Regions from separate parts of the Pseudarthrobacter linnaei genome, predicted to be linked through region 3. Evidence: riboswitches for the same ligand, from Rfam matches in the RefSeq annotation. Region 3 holds a riboswitch; each other region holds the start of a gene.
What was found. A riboswitch is a leader RNA that binds a small molecule or an ion and turns the genes downstream of it on or off. The one in region 3 is predicted to bind S-adenosylmethionine.

Region 1 (5,143 bases), on a different contig from region 3:
GTCGACGCCGCGCTGCGCCGCCGTCGTCACCGCATACAGCAGCGAATCATCGGGGACGAAGTAGGGGCTGCAGATCGAGATCTTGCGCTGCGCGGAGTAGATCAGCGTGTTGAAGAGCCGCAGGTTGTTTTCGGTGATGAAGCCGGGGCCGCTGGGCACCACCTGGGCCGTGACGTGCCCGGCGTGCAGTTCGGGCCGGTGCGCGAGCTGGTCCTCGAGGGATTCGTCGGTTTCACTGAGCCAGTCGGTGGCGAAGACGACGTTGAGGGTGGTGACGATCGGCCCGCGCAGGGACGCCATCAGCTCGACCCATTCGCGGCCCATCTTGCGGTGCCGCGGGTTGTTGTAGGAGGGCTCGATCAGGTTCTGCGACCCGGTGAACGCGATCTCACCGTCGACCACCATGATCTTGCGGTGGTTGCGCAGGTCCGGCCGGCGCCATTGCCCCTGCAGCGGGTTCAGCGGCAGCATGGGCCGCCAGCGGATCTTGCTGGCCTTGAGCCGGGCGATCAAACGGCTGTAGCCCTTGATGCGCAGGGTCCCCAGGTGGTCGAACAGGAGGCGGACTTTTACGCCGCGGTCGGCGGCCTCCTCCATTGCGGTCAACAGCTCGTCCGTGACATGGTCCGAGCTCAAAATGTAGAACTCCGCGTTGACGAATTCCTTGGCCTCCCGGACGGCGGCCGCCATCGCCTTGATCGAGGTCGGGTAGCCGGGCAGGAGCTCCACCCGGTTGCCGTCCACCATCGGCAGCGAGCCCAGAGTCTTGTTCAGTTCCGCCGCGGAGGAGACCCATTCCGGGCCCTCGTAGCGGCTTTCCAGCATCGCCAGGTCGGAGGCGCCGGCGCGTACCCGGGTGCTCACGGCGTCCTGCTGTGCCCGGCGCTTGCGGGAGAGCCGGAAATTGCCGAAGAGCAGGAAGAGGACCAGGCCCACGGCCGGGACGAAGAAGATGATCAGCAGCCAGGCCATGGCCGTGGTGGGGCGCCGGTTTCCGGGGATGATGCCGAGTGCCAGCACCCGGATGGCGAGGTCAACGACGGTGAGGATCAGGATCACCCAGGAGGGCAGGGATTCCGCCAGGGAAAATGGCCACAACACAGACGAACCCCTCAAGCTCCAGACCCGCGGAACAGTTCCGGAACGGGCAACCGTCAAATCCTATCCCGCAGCCCGCCGCACTAAGCTGAAGCCATGACTTCTCCTGCTGCCGTCCCCGCCCCCGTCCCGGTGCTGGTGTTCCTGGATCCCGCGTTCGACGGCGGTCGGCTGGCCGACGCCACGAGGCCGCAGCTGATGGCGACGGACCAGGGCGCCACCCGCGGCGACGGTGTTTTCGAGTCGCTGCTGGCCGTGGGCGGGCAGCCCCGCAAGCTCCAGGCGCACCTGGACCGGCTGGCCGGGTCCGCCCGGCTGCTGGAGCTGGACATCCCGGCCGAGGACGCCTGGCGCCGGGCCATCACGACGGCGACCAGCGAATACCGGCGCCGGCACGTGCCGGCCGCCGCAAGTGTCGGGGACGACGAACTCGTGGTCAAGCTCCTCGTAACCCGCGGCGTCGAAGGTGCGCCCGGGCCCACCTGCTGGGTCCAGGCCTCCGCCCCCGGGCCCGCCGGGAGGCGCCAGCGCGACACCGGGATCGACGTCATTCTGCTGGACCGCGGCTACGACAGCGACATCGGGGAACGGGCCCCGTGGCTGCTCCTGGGCGCCAAGACCCTGTCCTACGCCGTCAACATGGCCGCGCTTCGCTACGCCCGCGCCCAGGGCGCGGACGACGTCATCTTCACCTCCGCGGACGGCCAGGTCCTGGAGGGTCCGACGTCGACCGTGCTGCTCGCCCACCTGGAGACCACCGACGACGGCGCCGGCGGGGTCCGCACCGTCCGGCGGCTCATCACGCCCCAGCTCGACAGCGGGATCCTGCCCGGCACCTCGCAGGGCGCCTTGTTCACCGCGGCCAAGGCCGCGGGCTGGGAGCTGGGCTACGGCCCGCTGGAGCCCCGCGACCTGTACGACGCCGATGCCGTGTGGCTAATCTCCAGCATCCGGCTGCTGGCGCCCGTCAACCACATCGACGGCAAGGAAATCGGCACGCCGGAGCTGCGCCGGCAGCTCACGGCGGAGCTCAACGCGCTGTACGCCACGATCGAGTAGCCCGTTACCGAAACAACGCGGGGTCAGCTAGCGCCCATCCGGGGCGCCGGGATGGGCCGTAGCTGACCCCGCGTTGCTTGAAGGACCGTTACTTAACATGACGGCCGCGGCGGTGCTGCCGGCGTTGCAGGTGTTACGTTTTTGGTGAGTAATGAGAACCGGCGCCAAGCCCTGACTGGCCGGTCGGCAACCCTCCCTTTCGCGGCGGGGTGCCTCAGGTGAATACTCGGCAATCGACCCATTCGAGCTGCAAGCGTGAAAGAAGGAGATCCGTCGTGCCTGACGCTTCCGCCCCCGCTGTCCCCGCAACAGCACCCGCCCCCGCAGTCCACGGTGCCGCCGGGGAGAAACTGGCATACCGCCTGTTCACGGGCCCCGATGACCGCGCCTTCTGCGAGCGCGTCTCGGCCGCCCTCGCCGAGGGCTATGTGCTGCACGGCGGCCCGGCCGCCACGTCCAACGGCGGCCGCGTCATCGTGGCGCAGGCCGTGGTGCTGCCGGCCGCGGTCGCCAGCGCCGACGCCGCCGTCGCCAATGCCGTGGATGATCTCGAGTTCGACGGCGGGGGCCACGCGTGAGCTACGCCGGGGACCTCAGCCCGCAGGAGGCCTGGGCCAAGCTGGAGGACGGCGCCATTCTGGTGGACGTCCGTACCGAGGGCGAATGGGCTCACATCGGCATCCCGGACACCGCGGCCGCGGGCATCAAGCGCAATGACCCGCTCTTCATCCAGTGGAACCTGGCCGGCGGCATCCCCAATGCGCGCTTCATAGAACAGCTAACGCTGCAGCTGAAACAACAGGCGCCCGGCGGCAGCACCGAACTGGTCTTCCTGTGCCGTTCGGGCGCCCGGTCCGTGGCCGCGGCGACGGCGGCGACGGAGGCCGGGTTCATGTCCTACAACGTCCTTGAGGGCTTCGAGGGCGAGCCGGACCGCCACGGCGAACGCACCGTCAACGGCTGGAAGAACCGCGGCCTGCCCACCACCTCGGAAAGCACTAAGTGACCTTCAACCCTGACGCCGCCGGCTGGAGCGCCGACACCCAGGCCGTCCGCGGCGGACTCGACCGCACCGCCTTCCAGGAAACGTCCGAACCGGTCTTCCTGAACTCCGGCTTCGTGTACGAATCCGCGGCCGCCGCGGAGCGCGCCTTCACCGGCGAGGACGAGCGCTTCGTCTACTCCCGCTACGGCAACCCCTCGGTGGCCACCTTCCAGGAACGGCTCCGGCTGCTCGAGGGCACCGAGGCATGCTTCGCCACCGCCTCGGGCATGTCCGCGGTCTTCACCGCCCTCGGCGCCCTGCTGGCCGCCGGCGACCGGGTGGTCGCGGCCCGTTCGCTGTTCGGATCCTGCTTCGTGATCCTCAACGAAATTCTTCCCCGCTGGGGCGTCGAGACGGTCTTTGTGGACGGCCCGGACCTGGAGCAGTGGCGGTCCGCGCTGTCCGAACCGACCACGGCCGTCTTCTTCGAGTCGCCGTCGAACCCAATGCAGGAAATTGTGGATATCGCCGCCGTGAGCGACCTGGCGCACGCCGCCGGGGCGACGGTCGTCGTCGACAATGTCTTTGCCACCCCCCTGCTGCAGCGCTGCGGGGAGCTCGGCGCGGACGTGGTCGTGTATTCGGGGACCAAACACATCGACGGCCAGGGCCGGGTGCTCGGCGGCGCGATCCTGGGCACCAAGGAGTTCATCGAGGGTCCCGTCAAGCAGCTCATGCGCCACACCGGCCCGGCGCTCTCCGCGTTCAACGCCTGGGTGCTGACCAAGGGGCTGGAGACCATGGCCCTGCGCGTGAACCATTCCTCCGCCTCCGCGCTGCAGCTTGCCGAATGGCTGGAGGAGCAGCCCGCGGTCAGCTGGGTCAGGTACCCGCTGCTGCCGTCCCACCCGCAGTACGAACTGGCCGCCCGGCAAATGAAGGCCGGCGGCACCGTGCTGACCTTCGAGCTCTCCCCGTCCGCCGGGCGTTCAGCGAGAGAGGCTGCGTTCGCGCTGCTCGACGCGCTGCGGATCATCGATATCTCGAACAACCTGGGCGATTCGAAGTCGCTCATCACCCACCCCGCCACCACAACGCACCGCGCCATGGGGCCCGGAGGCCGGGCGGCGATCGGGCTTAGTGACGGGGTGGTGCGCCTCTCCGTGGGCCTCGAGGACCTCGAGGACCTGACCCGCGACCTCGGCCAGGGGCTCAAGCAGGTTTAGGGCTGTTACGGTCCGCGGTCAGGGTCGGCCGCGGCGGACCCTGCCCAGGGATGAGCCCTGGGCCGCCGGGTCCCCGGTTATGGTTCCCTGCATGGTCACGTCGACGGCCCGTTCGACGACGGCGGCCAGCCCGCCTGCGGGAAACGGCTCCCGCTGCAGCTGCGACCCTGTGCCCTCCGCCAGGATTCGGCCGACGCCCGCCCGCACCAGGTCCAGCTCACCCTGCTCCTCCAGCACGGGGGCCACAAAGTCCACCAGCGCGTGGACCACCTCCGCGGCGGGGGCCGGGGTGAAGGTTCCGAAGTCCAGCAACTGCCCGCCGAGTCCGCAGTTGCTGGCCTGCCACGCAGCCATCCGCAGCAGCAGCGTCGGCACCGGGGCGGGATCGACGCCGTCGTTCCATTCCCGGGACGCCGACTCGACGAGCGCGCGCACAAGCACGGCGATCAGCGCCGCGTCCTCGGCGCGCAGGCAGACATCGGCGACCCGGATCTCCACGGTGGGATGCTGCCGGCACAGCCGCGCGTCGAAGTAGATCATCCCTTCGTCCATCAGGACGCCGCTTTCGATCAGCCGCGTCACCACCCGCCGGTAGACCGGCAGGCTGCCGAAGATCATCGTGGGGCCGGAGCCCGGCCACCGGTTCCAGGCCTGCGTGCGGTAGCTTTCGAACCCGGTCTCCGCGCCGTTCCAGTAGGGCGAGTTCGCGCTGAGCGCGATCAGCACGGCGAGCTTGTCGCGGATCCGGTCCATCACCGCCACGCCTTCCTCCGGA
Region 2 (5,143 bases), on a different contig from region 3:
GACCATCGATTCCTACGCCTACTCCCGTGTCGGCTACCACCGCGGCCTGGATTCGCTGCGCCGCAACGGCTGGCGCGGCGTCGGGCCCATCCCGTGGGAACACGAACCGAACCGCGGCTTCCTCCGGGCCCTGTATTCCCTGGGCCGGGCGTCCGCTGCGATCGGCGAGGCCGAGGAACTGGAGCGGATCGAGAAGTTCCTCAAGGACTCGGACCCCGCCGCCAAGGCAGCCATCGAAGCCGAAAAGCGCTAACCGCCAACAACAACGCGGGGTCACTTACGGCCCATTCCGCACACCGGGATGGGCGGGAAGTGACCCCGCGTTGTTTGTTAAAGTCCGACGGCGGGCGTCCACCAGTTGGGTGGGCGCCCGCCGTTGTCGTTTCGGAGAACTAGCTGGGCTTGGCCAGACCGGTGCGGGCCATGGCGTCCGCGTAGACGGCGCCCATCTCTTCAAGGTACTGCTCCTGGCGGGCCGGCGTGCCGGCGAAGGCGCGGCCGCTGAGCGAGCGGACCTTGTAGGTCTTGAGGCCGCGGCGCCAGATCATGGGCACCTCGGTCTTGAGGAGCAGGTTCGCGAGGCGGTTGGCTTCGGTGCCGTGCGCCACAATCACTGAGGCGCGGGGTACGACGGCGAGGAATTTCAGCAGAGGCTTCAGGCCTGCGGAAATCTGGTCCGGCGTGAACTTGCCGTTGGGCTCGCCTGGCACGTACCAGGGGTGGACGTTCCAGGGCATGACGTACTCGGGCCGCAGGCCGAGCTTCCACTGGACGCCGAGCAGGCGGGTGGCAGCTTCCTCGTCACCGGCGGTGATGAAACCCGACTCGTCCTCGGTTCCGATGTTGGAGAAGAGGCTGATGATCCGGCATTCGTCGACGTCGTGCAGCGGGTCCACGTACGGGACGTTCATGCCAGCTTTGGTTGCCTGCAGCGTGTCGCACAGTTCGTTGACTGCTGCAACGCTAGGTTCGTAGCGGCGGCTCAGAAGCTGTTCGCGTGAATTTTCAGTGGCCAAGGCTGTCATATATTGCTGAGTCTCCTGCGGGATTGGTAAAGCTGCCAGACCGTACGCGGCATGCCGGGTACCGGGGCATGACAAGTACGGTGTGGTTTGAAAATGTGGTGTGGACCGATTCCTGGTCGATCCTTATTAGTCTATCAAGCCCTGCGAAATGACGTTTCTGCCCAGACCCGGTCACCAGAGCCGCGCGGTGGCCCGGCGGGCGCCTTCCCCCAGGGATTCCAGCTTGGCAAAGGCGATTTGCGGGTGCACCCGTCCGCCGAGACCGCAGTCTGTGGAAGCAATCACATTTTCCCGGCCCACCAGCTGGGCAAAGCGTACGATCCGGTCCGCCACCAGGTCCGGGTGCTCGACGACGTTGGTGGCGTGGGAGACGACGCCGGGGATGATCACTTTTCCGTCGGGGAGCTGGGTGTCCTCCCAGACGCGCCACTCGTGCTCGTGGCGGACATTGGCGGCCTCGAAGGAGTAGCCGCCGGCATTGACCTGCAGTACGGAGCCGAGGATGTCCGCGAAGGGGATGTCCGTGGTGTGCGGGCCGTGCCAGGAACCCCAGCAGACGTGCAGACGGATCTGCTCCTGGGGGAGGCCGCGCAGGGCCCAATTGGTGGCTTCAACCCTGAGCTGGATGAATTTGAGATAATCCGCCAGAGCCGGTTCCGGGTTGATCTGGTCCCAGCTTTCGGCCAGCGACGGATCGTCGAGCTGGACCGTGAGTCCGGCGTCGACGATGGCCTTGTACTCCTCGCGCATGGCGTCCGCGCAGGCGTAGAGGAGTTCCTCATCGGTCTTGTAGTACTCGTTGGCGACGCGGGCGCAGGAGCCGGGGGAGAGGGAAGCGACGAAGCCCTCGGCCAGTCCGGCGGCGGCCAAGCCGGTTTTGAGGTTGGCGATATCCGAGCCCACGAGGGCCTGCCCGGTGTAGCTCAGCGGGCCGGCAATCTTTGGCTGCGTGACACTCTTGCGGTGGGCCAGGATCCCGGAGAACGGATCGTTGTAGGCCTCATTGAACTTCTGCCGGTCGCGCCGGTCCGGGAAGGAGGTCAGCACGATGTGGCCCGGCGTGGAGCGGTGCACCGCGGCGTCAGCCCAGCGGTCGACGTCCGTCGGCTCAAGGCCGCCGAGCCGGCTGAAGGAGTAGTTCCACCATGCGCCGTAGTCCACCGGGCCGGACATCGTATGCCCGTATTCGCCGTCGTTGGGGATGTCGATGCCGAGGTTTTTCTGGTGCTGGACGATGTCCACCACGGAGGTTTCCAGCAGATCCAGGAACTCGGGGGTGACGCCGTCTGCTTCCTTGGCCTCGTTCGCGGCGATGAGCTCGGGGGTGCGGGGCAGGGATCCGGCGTGCGTGGCGCGGATATGGTCGGTGTTCTGGCGCATGGGGCGCTTCCTTTCCATCGGTCCTGGCGGTAGCACCCTTTGCCGCCACAAGGCCGTGGCCGGGACAGGGTTGCTGCGGCGTCAATGGTCCAGGTCCCTCGGCCGCTCGGGATGGTCAGCTCTCACTTAATTCCACCCGGCCTGCCGGCGCAAGTGCGTGCGCCGAAGTTCCGCGGGCTGGACGCCGGGCCGCGGGCAGCGGCCGGCGGGAAGTCCATTGGATGGTCAAATGAACTGCCGCGACCGTGATCGGCTAAACTTGGGTGGTAAGAGCCCCGGACTCTGGCGTTGATGGTAAGAGCACAGCGGTAGATTCGGGGCATTCTCATGAACGGCGCTGAGCTCCGGTGACCACCCAGGTGAGTCACGCGGACTTCGGCCCGAACGAATGGGGGAGGATCCCATGCCAGCAATCGTGATCGTCGGAGCCCAATGGGGCGACGAAGGCAAAGGTAAGGCCACTGACCTGCTTGGTGGCCGAGTCGACTACGTCGTCAAGCCCAACGGCGGCAACAATGCCGGGCACACCGTCGTCGTAGGCGGTGAGAAGTATGAGCTCAAGCTCCTTCCGGCCGGCATCCTGAGCCCCAACGCGGTTCCGATCATCGGTAACGGCTGCGTGGTGAACCTCGAGGCGCTGTTCCAGGAGATCGACGGACTCGAAGCCCGCGGCGCCGACACCTCCAAGCTGCGTGTCTCCGCCAACGCCCACCTCGTGGCGCCCTACCACCAGGTCCTGGACAAGGTCACCGAGCGTTTCCTCGGCTCCCGCGCCATCGGCACCACCGGCCGCGGCATCGGCCCGGCTTACATGGACAAGGTGGCCCGCCTCGGCATCCGCGTCCAGGACGTCTTTGACGCCTCGATCCTGCGCCAGAAGGTCGAAGGGTCGCTGCGGCAGAAGAACGAGCTTCTGGTCAAGGTCTACAACCGCCGCGACATCGAGGTGGATGAGATCGTGGAGTACTTCCTGTCCTTCGCCGAGCGGCTCCGCCCGCTGGTCATCGACAGCACCTATGTCCTGAACACCGCCCTGGACGAGGGCAAGGTGGTCCTCATGGAGGGCGGCCAGGCCACCTTCCTGGACGTCGACCACGGCACCTACCCCTTCGTGACCTCCTCGAACCCGACGGCCGGCGGCGCCTCCGTGGGCTCGGGTATCGGCCCCACCCGCATCTCGCGCTCCATCGGCATCATCAAGGCGTACACCACCCGGGTGGGCGCAGGCCCCTTCCCCACGGAGCTGTTCGACGAGATGGGCATGTACCTGCAGAAGACGGGCGGGGAGTTCGGTGTCAACACCGGCCGGCCGCGCCGCTGCGGCTGGTACGACGCCGTGCTGGCGCGCCACGCCTCGCGCGTCAACGGGTTCACGGACTACTTCGTCACCAAGCTGGACGTGCTCACGGGCATAGAGCAGATCCCGGTCTGCGTGGCCTACGACGTCGACGGTGTCCGGCACGATGAGATGCCGATGACGCAGACCGAGTTCCACCACGCCAAGCCGATCTTTGAGTACTTCGAAGGCTGGACCGAGGACATCACCGGCGCCCGCACCCTGGAGGACCTCCCCGAGAACGCCAAGAACTACGTGCTGGCCCTCGAGAAGCTCTCCGGCACGCGCTTCTCCGCGATCGGCGTCGGCCCGGACCGCGACCAGACCATCGTGATCAACGATTTGATCAACGACTGACGCATCAGAAGCTGACGCACGACGGCGGCGGGTCACCTGAAAAGGTGACCCGCCGCCGTCGTTAAGCCGTCCCGCCGCAGTCCATCCGGGTCGCGGGTAAGGTGCGGGCTCGCCGTTTCGTTACGGCGAGCCCGCACGTTTGCCGCGAGTTCGGTAGCCGAACCCGCGGGAGGCGTTAGGCCAGGACCTGCCGCTTGGAGGAAATGACCCCGGTGTCGAAGCCGGCCAGGTGCAGGCCGCCGTGGAACCGGGCATGCTCAATCTTCACGCAGCGGTCCATCACGACGTCGAGCCCGGCAGCTTCCGCTTCCTTCGCGACGTCCTCGTGCCAGGAGCCGAGCTGCAGCCAGAGCGTCTTGGCGCCGGCGGCGATGGCCTCGTCCAGGACACCCGGCAGGTCATCGTGCTTGCGGAACACGTCCACGATGTCCGGACTCTCCGGCAGGTCCGCCAGTGAGGCGTACGTCGGCTCGCCCAGGATCTGTTTGACCACCGGGTTCACGAAGTACACCTTGTAGCGCGTGGAGGACTGCAGATAGGTTGCCACAAAGTAGCTCGCCCGGGACGGCTTGTCCGAGGCGCCCACAATCGCGATCGATTTCGCCTGCCGCAGCAGGTTCAGCCGCTCCGGTGCGGACGGCCCGGCCCAGGTACGGGTTTCTTCGCTGCTCATGACAGTGCTCCGATCGTGCAGGTGTCGGCCTCTGATGTGTCCGCGGAAGCGGCGCATCGCGCCGCCGAGGAACGAGGCGGTGTGTCTAAGCCGCGGGCGGACGCATCCGAGGCTGCTACCTCAGACGCCGTGTCCAGGGCCTGGTCCAGGTCCCAGAGGATGTCCTCGATGTCTTCCAGGCCGATGGAAATCCGGATCAGGTCCTCGGGGATACCGGCGGATTCGAGCTGTTCGGGGCTGAGCTGCTGGTGGGTGGTGGAGCCCGGGTGGATCACGAGGGTCCGGGAGTCGCCGACGTTGGCCAGATGCGAGGCCAGCTGCAGGGATTCGATGAACTTTTGGCCCGCGGCCCGGCCGCCTTTCACGCCGAAG
Region 3 (5,143 bases):
GCCCACGGAGAGCCGGACCAGGCCGGGGTTCACGCCGGCGACGGTCTGCTGTTCGGGGGACAGCTGGCTGTGGGTGGTCGACGCCGGGTGGATGACGAGGGAGCGCACGTCGCCGATGTTGGCCACGTGCGAGTGCAGTTCCAGGGCGTCGACGAAGCGCTTGCCCGACTCGGCTCCCCCCGCGATGTTGAAGGAAACGATGGCGCCAGTCCCCTTCGGGCCATACTTGCGGCCGCGCTCGTACCAGGGGCTGGACGGCAGCCCTGCATAGGCGACGGATTCGACGTCGTCCCTGGCCTCAAGCCAGCCGGCCACCTTGATGGCGTTGGCGACGTGCCGCTCCATCCTCAGGCTCAGGGTCTCGATGCCCTGGGCGATGAGGAAGGCGTTGAACGGGGACACCGCCGAGCCGAGGTCGCGCAGCAGCTGGACGCGCGCCTTGAGGATGTAGGAGAGGTTGGCGCCGAGGGCGCCGTCCTTGCCGAGGTCGCGGGCGTAGACCAGGCCGTTGTAGGTGGGGTCCGGGGTGTTGAAGCCGGGGAAACGCTCCGGGTCCTTGCCGAAGTCGAAGTTGCCGGAATCCACGATCACGCCCGCGATCGCGGCGCCGTGGCCACCAAGGTACTTGGTGGCGGAATGCACCACAATGTCCGCCCCCCACTCGATAGGCCGGATGAGGAAGGGGGTGGAGAGCGTGTTGTCCACTATCAGCGGGATCCCGGCCTCGTGTGCCACCTGCGAGATGCCCTCGATGTCCAGCACGTCCTGGCGGGGGTTGGAGACCACTTCGCCGAAGAACAGCTTGGTGTTGGGCTGCACCGCGTCGCGCCACTGGGCCAGGTTGTCCGGATCCTCGACGAAGGTGACGGAGATGCCGAATTTCTTCAGGGTGTGCGCCAGCAGGTTATACGTGCCGCCATAGAGGCTGGGGCTGGCCACCACATGGTCGCCGGCCTCGGCGACGTTCATGATCGCCAAGGTCTCCGCGGCCATGCCGGAGCTCAGCAGCAGCGCCGCGAGTCCGCCCTCCAGGCTGGCCACCCGCTGTTCGACGGCGTCCTGGGTGGGGTTGCCGATCCGGGTGTAGATGGGAGCCAGTTCGGCAAGGGCGAAGCGGTTAGCGGCGCTTTCGGCGCTGGGGAAGACGAACGACGTCGTCTGGTAGATCGGCAGTGAGCGGGCGCCGGTGGCGCTGTCCGGCTCCTGGCCGGCGTGGATCTGACGGGTTTCAAAGGACCAGGCGCTGGACATTGGGACACTCCTCAAGGGACCGGGCCCAGGCATCCCCCGGGCCCATTGGACCGGGGCTGCACTGGCGCCGCGCTTGCCGTCCGGCGGGTGCCGGTCGGCCAGGTCTTCACCCGGGGCACCCCACCGCGTGACGAGGGTTGCCGGCCAGCAAGCCGGGGCTGTGCGCTGGCACTCATGACCTGCCCCCAGTCTAGGAACCCGTTCCGGCTGTGGATACCTTTGTGACATGAACATGAAGTTGCACGGCCCGCGGGGACAAGAGAGCCCTGCCGTTCGCCGGGGTGACGCGGACCGATACCCGGCGGAGAAACCCCCAAAAGGACATCCCATCATGGTTAGGGCAGCCTAAGCTGAGAGCCGCATCACAAAGTGTCAAGATGAGGGCATGCGCATGGATCACGTCTCTTACGCCTGTGAACAAGATGGCCTAGCTGCCACCACCGAACGAATTGCGTCTGCCCTCGGCGTCGAAGCCGTGAAGGGCGGAGTACACCCCAGATTCGGGACCCGCAACATGATCATCCCGCTCGCGGGACACAAATATGTCGAGGTCGTGGAGGTCCTGAACCACCCCGCGTCCGACAAGGCCCCCTTCGGCCAGGCCGTCCGCGCCCGCTCCGAAGCAGGCGGCGGCTGGATGGGCTGGTGCGTCGAAGTTGACGACCTCGCCCCGTTCGAGGAGCGGCTCGGCCGCGCCGCCGTCAACGGCAACCGCAAGTTCCCGGACGGCCGAGAACTGGTCTGGAAACAGATCGGCATCCTCGGGCTCATCGCCGACCCCCAGGTCCCCTACATGCTCAAATGGGAAGGCGATCCGGACCTCCACCCGTCGAAAGCCTACGAGAGCAACGTCAAGATGTCCGCCCTCACGATCGCCGGCTCGGCAGGGCGTGTCACCGAATGGCTCGGTGTCCCGGTCGAGAAGCCGCTGGAAGACGTGGCCGTGAACTGGCTCGCTCCCCGCGGGACGCCCGGCATCCTCTCCGTCACCTTTGAAACGGCCTCCGGAGCCGTCACCATCTAACGCCCCACACTTCGGCCGCCATCAGCGGGTGCCAATGACGTCACCCACCGATGGCGGCCGATACTTTTTAACGCCGCCCCGGCCCCGGGCTGAGCTGGACGTGCTCCCGGCTTTTAGGGTTGGTGTGTGGTTTTGTGGTGTGCGCGGGGTCATCCGAGGCCGATGGACTTCCCGAACAGGCTGAAGCCGACGAACGCGACGACGTCCAGCACGGCGTGCGCAATCACCAGCGGCATCAGGCGCCGGGTCTTGATGTAGACGAGCGCGAAGATGACGCCCATGATGGCGTTGCCGATGAACGGCCCGAAGCCCTGGTAGAGGTGGTAACTGCCGCGCAGCATCGAACTGGCTAAGATCGCCAGCGGCAGGCTCCAGCCGAGCTTAGGGAGCCGGTCCAGCAGGTAACCCACCACGATCACTTCCTCCACTATCCCGTGCCGGATCGCGGAGAGGACCAGCACCGGGACCGTCCACCAGTAGGAATCCAGCGCGCTGGGGATGATCGCCGTCGTGATGCCCAGCGCCCGGCCCGCGGCGTACAGGCCCAGGGACGGGATGCCGATCAGCGCCGCCAGCCCGAACCCCTGCAGCAGGTCCCGGCCGGGGCGGGCGAAATTGAGGCCCAGTTTCTGGAACGCCGTGACGCCGCGGCTGCCGCCTCCGGACAGGCTTGACGTCCGGTGGTCGGTGAGGAAATAGAGCGCCAGGACCACCGGCACCAGAGCGAAGAAGATGTCCAGCAGCTGGTAGGTGAGATCGAAGTATTCGCGGTTGCTTTGCGACCGGTTCAGGGTGGAGGTGCCCTCCGCCAGCGGCGCCCGGGTCATCTTGTCCAGCAACTGGACGACCGAGTACACAGCGGACTGCCCCAGGGACAGGCCCAGGACGATCCAGACTTCTAAGCGCAGACGGCGGCGGGAGGGAACGAGCATGTTCCTATCTTGCCCGGTCTTGGCTTGCCCGGTCTTGCCCGGCTTGCCGCCTATGCTGGGGTTTATGAGTGCGCCCGGGAAAATCATCATGATCCGGCACGGCCAGTCCGCGGCCAACGCCGACACCTCGATCTACAACCGGGTGCCCGATTACCGGATTCCGTTGACCGACCTCGGCGTGGAACAGGCCCGGGCCGCCGGCGAGCAGGTCCGGCGGTTGCTCGACGGCCGCCCGGTGTGCGTGTACGTCTCCCCCTACCTGCGGGCCTACCAGACCCTGGAGGCGCTCAACCTCGGTGCGCTGGTGGAGCGGGTGATCGAGGAGCCGCGGCTCCGTGAGCAGGACTGGGCCAACTTCCAGATCGCCGGTGAGATCGAGGACCAGAAGGAACTCCGTAACGCCTACGGCCACTTCTTCTACCGCTTCCGCGAAGGCGAGTCCGGCTCGGATGTCTATGACCGGATCTCCTCCTTTATGGAGACCCTGTACCGGCACTGGTCCAGGCCCGGATACGCCCCCAACGCACTGTTTGTCACCCATGGGCTCACCATGCGGCTGTTCTGCATGCGATGGTTCCACTGGTCCGTGGAGTACTTCGAGTCGCTCAACAACCCGGACAACGCCGAGGTCCGCACCCTGTACCGCACCGGGGAGGGCAAGTACGAGCTGGACAAGCCGTTCAGCCAGTGGGAGGCCCGGCGCATCGATGAGACGGTGCTGGACGCCCCGCCGATGTTCTTCTAGCAGCCGCGGCTCATTCCGGGACCCGGGCGATCACCTGCCGGAACTTCCCGCTCAGGCCGCTTTGTTCCGGCGGTTCTTCCGCGCGGACGACGTCGACATTCCCCAGTTCCAACCCGGCAAGGTACTCCAGCAGCCTGCCGGACGCCGCATGCCACACCGCCGCGGCATCGGCACCGGGTTCCGGTTCGAGCCGGAGCCGGAGGGTCGCCGGACCTGTCTGGACAAGCTGGCCGCGGTGCAGTCCTGGCGTTTCGTTGACCACCGATCCGATGGCGAGCGGCAGGACCCGGACCGTGGTGCCGTCGGCGCCCAGCAGCCGCAGGACATCGTCACGGCGGCCCGCGACCCGGATGGCCGGCAGCGGGCTGCCGCACCCGCACGGGCCGGTCTTCGCCAGCACCGAGTCGCCGAGGTCGTAGCGGATGATCGGCTGCACGCGGTTGGCGAGGTTGGTGAGCAGCGCGGTGTGGGACGGCTCCCCCGGCGGTGTGGGTGAGTAGTCGGCCCCGACCGGTTCCAGGATGGCCCAGTCACTGTTGACGTGCAGCCAGCCGCGGGCGCAGTCGAATGCCAGCGGGGTGAACTCGGAGGCCGCGTAGGCATCGTGGACGGCAGCGCCGAACGCCTCCGCGATGCGGGCCCGCACGTCCGGGCCGCAGGATTCGCCGGCGAGCTCCACCACTACCGGTTTCAGGTGGAGCCGGCCGGCCACCTGCTCCTCGGCGAGCAGCGCGAGGGCACTCGGGTAGCCGGTGACGGCCGAGGGGTCGTAGTCGTTCAGGGCTGCCACGAGCCGCGCCAGCGGCTGCTGCACCGGGAACGCCCGGAACGCCCGCCGCCGCCACCCGCTGCGCCGGCGCTGCCATTGCACCCAGCCCGCCCCGGCGTAGTGTCCGCCCGTGCCCACCACAGCCGCCCAGCGCAGCCCGCGGCGGGCCATCGCCAGCAGCTCGGCCGGAGACAGCCAGGCCAGGTCGACGCGGAGGATAAAGGACTGGGAGACCGCCAGGGAACGCGGGTCGTGCACGAAGATCCCGGGGTGCCCGGTGGTGCCCGACGTGGTGCAGACGAAATACCGGCCCAGGAACGGCGTTCCGACCAGGGACGGATCGGCGATGAACGCCTCGACCCCGGCGCGGGTAACGGCGGGGTCGGTGACCCAGTCGTCGAAGTTGGCCATCAGCTCCTGTT

Region 1: it holds a riboswitch for S-adenosylmethionine, as region 3 does, so the genes downstream of both, ACZYZ3_RS07295 (DUF1737 domain-containing protein) here and ACZYZ3_RS10755 (bifunctional o-acetylhomoserine/o-acetylserine sulfhydrylase) in region 3, are expected to answer to the same signal.
Region 2: it holds a riboswitch for S-adenosylmethionine, as region 3 does, so the genes downstream of both, ACZYZ3_RS19035 (cobalamin-independent methionine synthase II family protein) here and ACZYZ3_RS10755 (bifunctional o-acetylhomoserine/o-acetylserine sulfhydrylase) in region 3, are expected to answer to the same signal.

Annotation. Positions count from the first base shown of each region.
Region 1 is NZ_JBVAYX010000005.1:172,550-177,692, forward strand. It holds gene cls (cardiolipin synthase) at 1-1,101, opposite strand, end outside; gene ACZYZ3_RS07290 (aminodeoxychorismate lyase) at 1,195-2,157, shown strand; SAM riboswitch class IV at 2,305-2,419, shown strand; gene ACZYZ3_RS07295 (DUF1737 domain-containing protein) at 2,433-2,735, shown strand; gene ACZYZ3_RS07300 (rhodanese-like domain-containing protein) at 2,732-3,163, shown strand; gene ACZYZ3_RS07305 (O-succinylhomoserine sulfhydrylase) at 3,160-4,368, shown strand; gene ACZYZ3_RS07310 (glutamate--cysteine ligase 2) at 4,387-5,143, opposite strand, start outside.
Region 2 is NZ_JBVAYX010000038.1:15,932-21,074, forward strand. It holds gene ACZYZ3_RS19025 (DUF3151 domain-containing protein) at 1-253, shown strand, start outside; gene ACZYZ3_RS19030 (uracil-DNA glycosylase family protein) at 393-1,025, opposite strand; gene ACZYZ3_RS19035 (cobalamin-independent methionine synthase II family protein) at 1,197-2,405, opposite strand; SAM riboswitch class I at 2,417-2,523, opposite strand; gene ACZYZ3_RS19040 (adenylosuccinate synthase) at 2,809-4,098, shown strand; gene ACZYZ3_RS19045 (CoA-binding protein) at 4,274-4,771, opposite strand; gene ACZYZ3_RS19050 (O-acetylhomoserine aminocarboxypropyltransferase/cysteine synthase family protein) at 4,768-5,143, opposite strand, start outside.
Region 3 is NZ_JBVAYX010000009.1:113,266-118,408, forward strand. It holds gene ACZYZ3_RS10755 (bifunctional o-acetylhomoserine/o-acetylserine sulfhydrylase) at 1-1,251, opposite strand, end outside; SAM riboswitch class IV at 1,316-1,431, opposite strand; gene ACZYZ3_RS10760 (VOC family protein) at 1,637-2,275, shown strand; gene ACZYZ3_RS10765 (CPBP family intramembrane glutamic endopeptidase) at 2,425-3,207, opposite strand; gene ACZYZ3_RS10770 (histidine phosphatase family protein) at 3,272-3,952, shown strand; gene ACZYZ3_RS10775 (phenylacetate--CoA ligase family protein) at 3,963-5,143, opposite strand, start outside.